Regions from separate parts of the Kitasatospora sp. NPDC048286 genome, predicted to be linked through region 2. Evidence: riboswitches for the same ligand, from Rfam matches in the RefSeq annotation. Region 2 holds a riboswitch; the other holds the start of a gene.
The links. A riboswitch is a leader RNA that binds a small molecule or an ion and turns the genes downstream of it on or off. The one in region 2 is predicted to bind cobalamin.
Positions count from the first base shown of each region.

Region 1: it holds a riboswitch for cobalamin, as region 2 does, so the genes downstream of both, metE (5-methyltetrahydropteroyltriglutamate--homocysteine S-methyltransferase) here and ACGF13_RS20505 (prenyltransferase/squalene oxidase repeat-containing protein) in region 2, are expected to answer to the same signal.

Region 1 covers NZ_JBICZE010000007.1:405,737-409,940, forward strand. The annotation lists gene ACGF13_RS19880 (SDR family oxidoreductase) at 1-113, shown strand, start outside; gene metE (5-methyltetrahydropteroyltriglutamate--homocysteine S-methyltransferase) at 213-2,528, opposite strand; cobalamin riboswitch at 2,685-2,912, opposite strand; gene ACGF13_RS19890 (acyl-CoA thioesterase) at 2,986-3,456, opposite strand; gene cobF (precorrin-6A synthase (deacetylating)) at 3,954-4,204, shown strand, end outside.
Region 2 covers NZ_JBICZE010000008.1:80,412-84,615, forward strand. The annotation lists gene ACGF13_RS20495 (hypothetical protein) at 1-35, opposite strand, end outside; gene ACGF13_RS20500 (hypothetical protein) at 143-1,504, opposite strand; cobalamin riboswitch at 1,701-1,777, opposite strand; cobalamin riboswitch at 1,868-1,998, shown strand; gene ACGF13_RS20505 (prenyltransferase/squalene oxidase repeat-containing protein) at 2,166-4,204, shown strand, end outside.

The sequences.
Region 1 (4,204 bases), on a different contig from region 2:
CCGCCTTCCGGCTGCTCACCTCCGACGCCGCCCGGGCCTTCGCCGGGGTGAAGCTCAAGGACCTCGACGGCTCGGCCGTGCAGACGCTGACCGCCGGCTGGGTCAACCCGTGATCACCCGGGCCGCGGAGCCCACGAGGTGGAGGTAGCGGCCCGGGTCCGGGGGTGGGCGCCACGGGTCGCCGTGCCCACCCCCGCCGCCATACTGCTCCGTCAGCCGGCCAGTTCCGCGCGCAGCGTCCGGGCGGCGCCGACCAGGCTCTCCAGCGAGGCCCGGGTCTCCGGCCAGCCGCGGGTCTTCAGCCCGCAGTCCGGGTTGACCCAGAGCCGCTCCGCCGGGATCGCCGCCAGGCCGGCGCGCAGCAGGGAGACCGCCTCCGCGGTGCTGGGGACGCGCGGCGAGTGGATGTCCCAGACGCCAAAGCCCACCTCGCGCGGGTAGCCCGCCTCGGCGAGTTCGCCGGCCACCTCCATGTGGGAGCGGGCGGCCTCCAGCGAGATGACGTCCGCGTCGAGGTCGTCGATCGCGGTCATGATCGCGCCGAACTCGGCGTAGCACATGTGGGTGTGGATCTGGGTGTCGGCCCGCACCCCGGAGGTGGCCAGCCGGAAGGCCTCGGTGGCCCAGTCCAGGTACGCCGGGCGGGCGGCGGCCCGCAGCGGGAGGGTCTCGCGCAGGGCCGGCTCGTCCACCTGCACCACGGCCGCGCCCGCCGCCTCCAGGTCACCGACCTCGTCGCGCAGGGCGAGAGCGACCTGGCGGGCGGTGTCGGCGAGCGGCTGGTCGTCGCGGACGAAGGACCAGGCGAGCATGGTGACCGGGCCGGTGAGCATGCCCTTGACCGGGCGGTCGGTCAGGCTCTGCGCGTAGCCGAACCAGTCGGTGGTCATCGGGTGCGGGCGGGAGATGTCCCCGGCCAGCACCGGCGGGCGTACGTACCGGGTGCCGTACGACTGGACCCAGCCGTGCCGGGTGGCGAGGTAGCCGGTGAGCTGCTCCGCGAAGTACTGGACCATGTCGTTGCGTTCGGGCTCGCCGTGCACCAGGACGTCCAGGCCGGCCTTCTCCTGGTAGGCGATGACCTCGCGGACCTCGGCCTCCATCCGCTCCCGGTAGGCGGTCGCGTCGATCCGACCCGCCGTCAGATCTGCGCGTGCGGTGCGTAGTTCGGTGGTCTGCGGGAAGGAGCCGATGGTGGTGGTCGGCAGCAGCGGCAGGCCGAGCCGGGCGCGCTGGGCCTCGGCCCGCCGCGGGTAGGGCTGGGCCCGGCGGGTGTCGTCGGCGGTGACGGCGGCGGCCCGGGCGCGCACCGCCGGGTCGTGGGTGATCGGGGAGTTGGCGCGGGAGGCGAGGTCGGCGCGGTTGGCGGCGAGCTCGGCGGTGATCGCGCCGGTGCCCTCGCGCAGGCCGCGGGCGAGCAGCGCCGCCTCGCCGGCCTTCTGCTTGGCGAAGGCCAGCCAGCGGGCGATCTGCGGGTCCAACTCCCGTTCGGCGGCGGCGTCGAGCGGGACGTGCAGCAGTGAGCAGGACGGTGCGACGTCGACGGTGCCGGCGAGCCCGAGCAGGGTCGCCAGGGTGGCCAGCGACTTCTCCAGGTCGTTGATCCAGATGTTGCGCCCGTCGATCACCCCGGCGACCAGCCGCTTGCCGGGCAGGCCGCCGACGGCGGCGAGGTCCTCCAGATTGGCGGCGGCCGGGCCGGTGAAGTCCAGCGCCAGGCCCTCCACCGGGGCCTTGGCCAGCACCGACAGCGCCTCACCGAGCCGGTCGAAGTAGCTCGCGACCAGCAGCTTGGGCCGCTCGGTGAGGGCGCCGAGCTCGCGGTAGGCCCGGGCGGCGGCGTTCAGCTCGGCCGGGGTCCGGTCCTGGACCAGCGCGGGCTCGTCCAGCTGGACCCACTCGGCCCCCGCGGCCCTGAGCGCCGCGAGCAGCTCCGCGTAGACCGGCAGCAGCCGGTCCAGCAGGGTGATCGGCTGGAAGTCCTCGGCCACCCCGGGGGCCGGCTTGGCCAGCAGCAGGTAGGTCACCGGGCCGACCAGCACCGGACGGGCGGTGTGGCCGAGCGCGAGGGCCTCCTCGAACTCGCCGACCGCCTTGGCCGGGTTCGAGGCGAACACCGTGTCCGGCCCCAACTCCGGTACCAGGTAGTGGTAGTTGGTGTCGAACCACTTGGTCATCTCCAGCGGCGCGACGTCCTGGTTGCCGCGCGCCATCGCGAAGTACCCGACCAGCGGGTCGGCGTCGACCGCCTCCCGGTGCCGCGGCGGGATCGCGCCGACCGCCACGCTGGCGTCCAGCACGTGGTCGTAGAACGAGAAGTCACCGGTCGGGACCTCCCCGACCCCCGCCTCGGCGAGCTGGGCCCAGTTGGTCCGGCGCAGGTCGGCCGCGGTCGACAGCAGCGCCTCGGCCGTGACCGCGCCCTTCCAGTAGCCCTCGATCGCCTTCTTCAGTTCACGGTTACGACCCTGCCGGGGGTAGCCGTACGCGGTGGCCACGGACGCCGCGGCTGCGGACTTCGCTGTCAAGGGACTCTCCTTCGCGAGCCTGAATCCTCAAGTGCACCGGTGGTGGCACGAGGACGCGAAGGGATGACGAACCGGACGGACACCCGCACCCGTGCACGGCTCCGCCTGGTATGGTCGCCGACCCGCCCACGAGGTCACCGGATGGCCGCACGCGAACGGTCGCGTACGGGCAGTGGCAGGTCTTCGGACTCGCGGGCACGCCCACCCGGCCGAAACCGGGACGGACACCTACTGGCCGTCGCTTCCCAGACCCGTCCCGGGTCCAGTGCGTATGACGGCGGTCGTTCCCACTCACCGCTGCGGGGCAGTCCCGGATTCCCACCGGGTTCCCTCTTGCGACACCCCGCCTGGCGGACGGGGCGAACCAGCTGCGTCGCCAGCTTAGGGGCAAAGCGTCGCCGTCGAGGCGGAAATCTCGAAAGCCGTCTGCATGGTGAGACGCCCCGGCCGCGGGCGGCTACTCGACCGACTCGTGCTCCGGCCCGTTGCGGTCGGCGCGCTGCTCGTCGCAGGCGCCCTCCGGGACCAGCTCCGGTACCGGGTGGGGCCTGCCGTCCGAGTCGACCGCCACGAAGACCAGCTCCGCCGTCGCCACCCGGGTCACCGGCCCGGCGAGGTTCCACCGCTCCGAGGTCACCTCCACCGACACGTCCATCGAGGTCCGCCCGACGCGGCCGACCCGGGCGCGGACGGTGAGGAGGTCTCCCGCCCGGACGGGCGCGAGGAACGACATCCCCCGGACCGAGACGGTGACCGCGGGAACACCGGCGTGCCGACCCGCGGCGGCGGCAGCCGCGTCGTCGATCAGCTTCATCATCACGCCGCCGTGCACCGAACCGTAGAGGTTGGTGTCGTGGTCGCTCATGATGTGGGCGAGGGTGACCGCCGAGTCGGCCGGGGTGCGGGAGAGGACAGCGGGACTGGTCACAGCGACGGCCCGCCCGTCATGGCGCCGTGGAAATCGTGGTCGGCGTTCCGCTGCACGGAACTCTCCTTCGTGAGGTCGCGCACCTCGGGCACGCCGAGGAGCGGGCAGCCGTCCGTATGCGGCCCACCCGCACCATCGGCCCGCCCTCGGGGTCGTGGTGGGCCGCGGGCCACCACGGCACGCGGGCAGCGGCGGGTCTTCGGACTCGTGGGCGCGCCCTCCCGGCCGAACCGGGACGGACACCCACCGGTCGTCGCTCCCCGGACCCGTTGCCGGGCCCGGCGCACAGGACGGCGGTCGTTGCCGCTCGCCGCTGCGGGCGGTCCCGGACTCCCGCCGGGTTCCCTCGTGACGACACCCCGCCCGGCGGGCGGGGCGAACCAGCTGCCCCGCCAGCTTACGTCCATCCGCGCAGCTCACAGCCACCGCCCACCGCTTCGGTCGGCCACGTACGGCCCCCGGGCCCGTACGCCGGGGCGGACGGCAGAATGTCCCCCATGCGGCACATCTTCGTCATCGGCATCGGTGCGGGCGACCCGGACCACCTCACCCTGCAAGCGGTCAAGGCGATCGGTCGTACCGACGTCTTCTTCATCCTCGACAAGAGCGAGGAACGGCAGGACCTGATCGCGCTGCGCCGCCGGATGCTGGCCGAGCACGGACGGCCCGGGCACCGCGTGGTCGAGGTGCCGGACGCCGAGCGGGACCGCACGACCCCGGCGTACGCGGCCGCCGTGGACGACTGGCG
Region 2 (4,204 bases):
CCGCCTGCCACCCATCCGGAAACACCCGTCGGCATCCGTTCCCCCTGTCCTGTGGTCCGGCGGCGGATCCGTCGGGCCGTCATGGTTCTGCCCCGCCGGAGGGGAGGCGACCCGTGGTCGGCTCCCCTCCGGCGCCGTGCGGTCAGCTGCCGTAGCGCAGCGAGACGGTGTCGCCGAGGTGGACCGTGGTGGCCCGGGTGGCGCCGGTCACGGCGCCGCCGTCCAGGCTGACCTGCCAGGTGAACGAGCCGCTGTTGGCCGTGCCGTTGAGCGCGGTGACGGTGCCGCCGCCGGTGGACGGCGTGACGGAGGTGACGCAGCCGCCCGGGGTGGCGCTGCCTGCCGCGTCGAGGACGTCACCGAGGGTCGCGGTGGTGCCGGTCGGGGTGAGGGTGACGGCGCAGACCTTGGGCGTGCCGGTGCCGTCGTCGACGACCAGGGCGAGCCTGGCGGCGGTGCCGGCGGTGAAGCCGGTGGTGGCGGCCCAGGTGGGTTCGCCCGCGGTGGTCGGGGCCGGCGGCGTGGCGGTGAACCCGGCCCCGGCGACGGCGCGCAGCCCGTCCACGGAGGCGTAGGGGGACGGGGTGGTGTCGGTGGGCAGGTACTTGAAGCCGCCGCCGGGCTTGAACTGCTGGGCGATGAGGAAGTCGACCGGGGTCTTGCCGGTGCCGCTGGTGAAGTCGGCGCCCTGGGGGTTGATGCCGCAGGCGTTGAGGCCGGACACGGCCCAGCCGTTGGAGTCGGTGTTCACGCCGAACATGGCGTTGAACGCCCCGGACGAGGCGAGCTTGCCCTTGAGGAAGTTCTTGGCGGCGACGATCGCGGGATCGGTGTTGGGCACGCCGCCGGCGCACAGCGAGGCCATGGCCGCGCCGGTCATGTCGATGTCGCTGCCCTGGGCGAGCGCGGTCGGGTCGCCCGCGGCCTTGCTGTAGTTCCAGCCGCCGTCGTTGTGCTGGTTGGCGCGCACGGCGGTGACGGAGGCGTTCAGCAGGGCCTGCGGGGCGCGCTGGGCGCCGGCCTGGGTCTTCGCCCCGGCCAGGGCGAGCAGGCCGAAGACGGTGCCGTTGAAGTTGGCGGACGGGCCGTAGTAGCCGGGCTCGGCACTCTGCCAGTAGGCGACCGCGTCGGCGATCAGGTTGCGGCCGGGGCCGACCCGGGCCGGGTCGATGCCGGCCGCGTAGGAGTTGAGGATGCCGCGCTCGTAGTCGGTGACCACCGGCGAGCCGCCGGGCCAGCCGGCGGCGGCGAGCTGGTTGCGGTACACCAGGCGGGCGTTCTTGGTGGTGTCACCGCCGGGGGTGACGTCCGCCGCGGCGGTGCCGGCGGCCGCCAGCGCGCTGAAGGCCCACTCGTTGGAGAGCCCGCCGGTGGCGTAGCTGCCGTCGGCGGCCTGGAGGGACTTCAGGTAGGTGACGCCGGTGCTCTTGGAGGTGGCTATCTGGGTCGGGGTGGCCGTCGCGTGGGCGGGGACGGCGGTCAGCAGCAGGGCTCCGGCCGTCAGGGCGACGGTGGCCGCGGAGGCGGCACGGGCCGGGGTGGTCCGCTTCGGGGTGGGGAGGGGCACGGGTCAGGCTCCTTGGGGTGGCGGGCGCCGACCCTGCCCCGGAGGCCCGGCGTCCGTTCGGGAGCGCGCGACTGCCGGAGCGGTCGCCGCCCGGATCGCGTGGGCCGGCATTCGCCGTGGTGCGCGGCCGGGCGGGCATTCGGGCTCGGGACGGCTCGACCGCCACCCCACACCGCTGCGCGTCAGCCCCGGAGTCGCACCGGGTTCCCCCACTCGGCCACCGCGGACGCTACCGCACGGCGGACCGGCCGACGAGGTGGTGTGACCTACCTGACGACCCGTTGACTCGCCGTCGGACGCCGTGGTCTGATGAATCGGTTTTTCGCCCTCGGCATTCAGGGGAAGCCGGTCCAACTCCGGCGCTGACCCGCAACCGTAGACCCACCACCGGTGGGTGAGCCGGAATGCCTGGACCGGGGGTCTGTTCACACAGCACTTGCGTCGTCGCGGACTACGACGCAGCTCTTGACGGCCCCGTGTTCACGTCCACGGGCGGCCGTAGGCTGCGCCGTGGTCTCCCGCGTCGACCGACCGGGGAGTCGTCGTGAGGGTCAGCAGCAGTCGCGCACGTCACAGAAACCGGGACCTCGGGTCCCTGGTGGTCGCAGGCACCGTCGCGGCCGCCGCCTGCGGCACGGTCCTGCTCGGGCACCCGGGCACCGCCGCCGCCGACCCGGTCGAGCAGTGCACGGCGACGACCGGCGCGATCGTCGCCGTGGACTTCACACACTGGGGCGGCGGTGTCGTCCGGGGCTGCGACGCCCACCCCACGACCGGGATGAACCTGCTGCACAACGCGGGCTTCACCACCGCCGGGACCGAGCACGACGGGCCCGCCTTCATCTGCCGGCTCGGCACCGGAACCTTCAACGGCGGCGTCCAGTACCCGACACCCGCCGAGGAACCCTGCGTCAACACCCCGCAGGCCACCGCCTACTGGTCGTACTGGATCGCCGAACCCGGCCAACAGGCCTGGTCCTACAGCCGGTTCGGCGCCGGGACGCAGCAGCCCAAGCCCGGCGAGGTCGAGGCCTGGGTGTACGGCGGCACCGACATCGGCGGCACCAGCGGGGCGCCGAGCTTCACCCCGGACTCCCTGCGGGCCAAGAACGGCGGCCCCTCGCCCTCCACCTCGCCCTCGGCGACCCCGACCCCGACCGCCACCCCGACCGGGCCCTCCGCCACCGGCGACCCGGCGGCCGCCGCCGCGTGGCTGGCCGGTCAGCTCGTCGGCGGCGACCACACGGAGAACTGGGCCACCCCCGGACCGGACTACCCCCGGACCGCCCTCACCGCCGTCGCACTCGCCGCCTCCGGCAGCCAGGACCCGGCCCTGCGCAAGGTGCTCGCCTTCCTCACCGCCCGCACCGACGCGTTCCTGTACCCCGACGGCCCGACCGCCCAGCCCGACACCAGGGCCGCCGCGCTGCTGGCCCTCGTGGCCGAGAGCACCGGCGGCGACCCCCGCTCCTTCGGCGGCCGGGACCTGATCGCCGCGCTCACCGACCACGTCTGCACCGCGGCCGGCGAGAACGGCAGGTGCACCGCCGCCGGCGACTTCCTCGGCGCGGCCTCGCCCTGGGTCCAGTCCCTCGGCGTCATCGCCCTCCAGCGCGCCGGCGTCACGCCGCCCGCCGCGGCACAGGCCCGCTTCACCGCCCTCCAGTGCGCCGACGGCGGAATCGCCGGATCGATGATCGTCGCCGGTGAGCACTGCGAATCCGACCCGCTCACCACCGCCATGGCCGTCCTCGCCCTGCGCACGGCCCCCGGGTACGAAGCGGCCGCGCGGAAGGCCGCCGACCAGCTCGCGGCGAGCCAGCAGCCCGACGGCTCCCTCCTCCCGTACGCCGGCGCCCCCGGCGACACCCTCAGCACCGCGAGCGCCGCCCAGGCGTTCAAGGCCACCGGCCAGGGCGCCCACCGGGCCACCGCTACCGCCTGGCTCGCCGCCCTTCAGAACAAGGACGGCGGCTTCGGCCCCGACGCCTCCACCACCGACCCCGACGCCGCCGCCACCGAGCAGGCGATCCTGGCCCTGACCGGCACCGACCTCACCAGCGTCCGGCACAACCCCGACGGCGCCGGCACGACGCCGACCCCGCCCGCCGGACGGAAGCCCGACGCCGCCAGGGGCAGCGCCTACCTCACCGATCCGGCCCGGCTGATCGACGGCCACTACTACGAGGGCTTCCCGGCCTTCGCCGACTTCGGCCTCACCATCGACGGCGCCTACGCCCTCGCCGCCACCGGCACCGACGACGCCGCGCTGCGCGGGATCGTCGACTTCCTGGACCAGCAGGGCAAGGACGCGAGCGAGCGCACCGTCAACACCTGGACGGGCATCGGCACCGAGTACGCCGGCGGCGGCTCGATCGGCAAGGAGGCGCTGCTCGCCGAGGTGGTCGGACGCGACCCGCGCGCCTTCGGCGGCCACGACCTGATCGCCGCCCTCGCCGCCCTGGTGTGCACGAAGGCCGATCCGAGCACCGGCTGCGACGCCCCGGGCAACTACGGCTACGCGACGTCGGTGTTCTCCCAGGCCCTCGGGATCATGGCCCAGCTCCGGGCGGGGGACGCCGCCAGCGCCGCCCCCGCCATCGCCTACCTGAAGGGCCTCCAGCACCAGGACGGCTC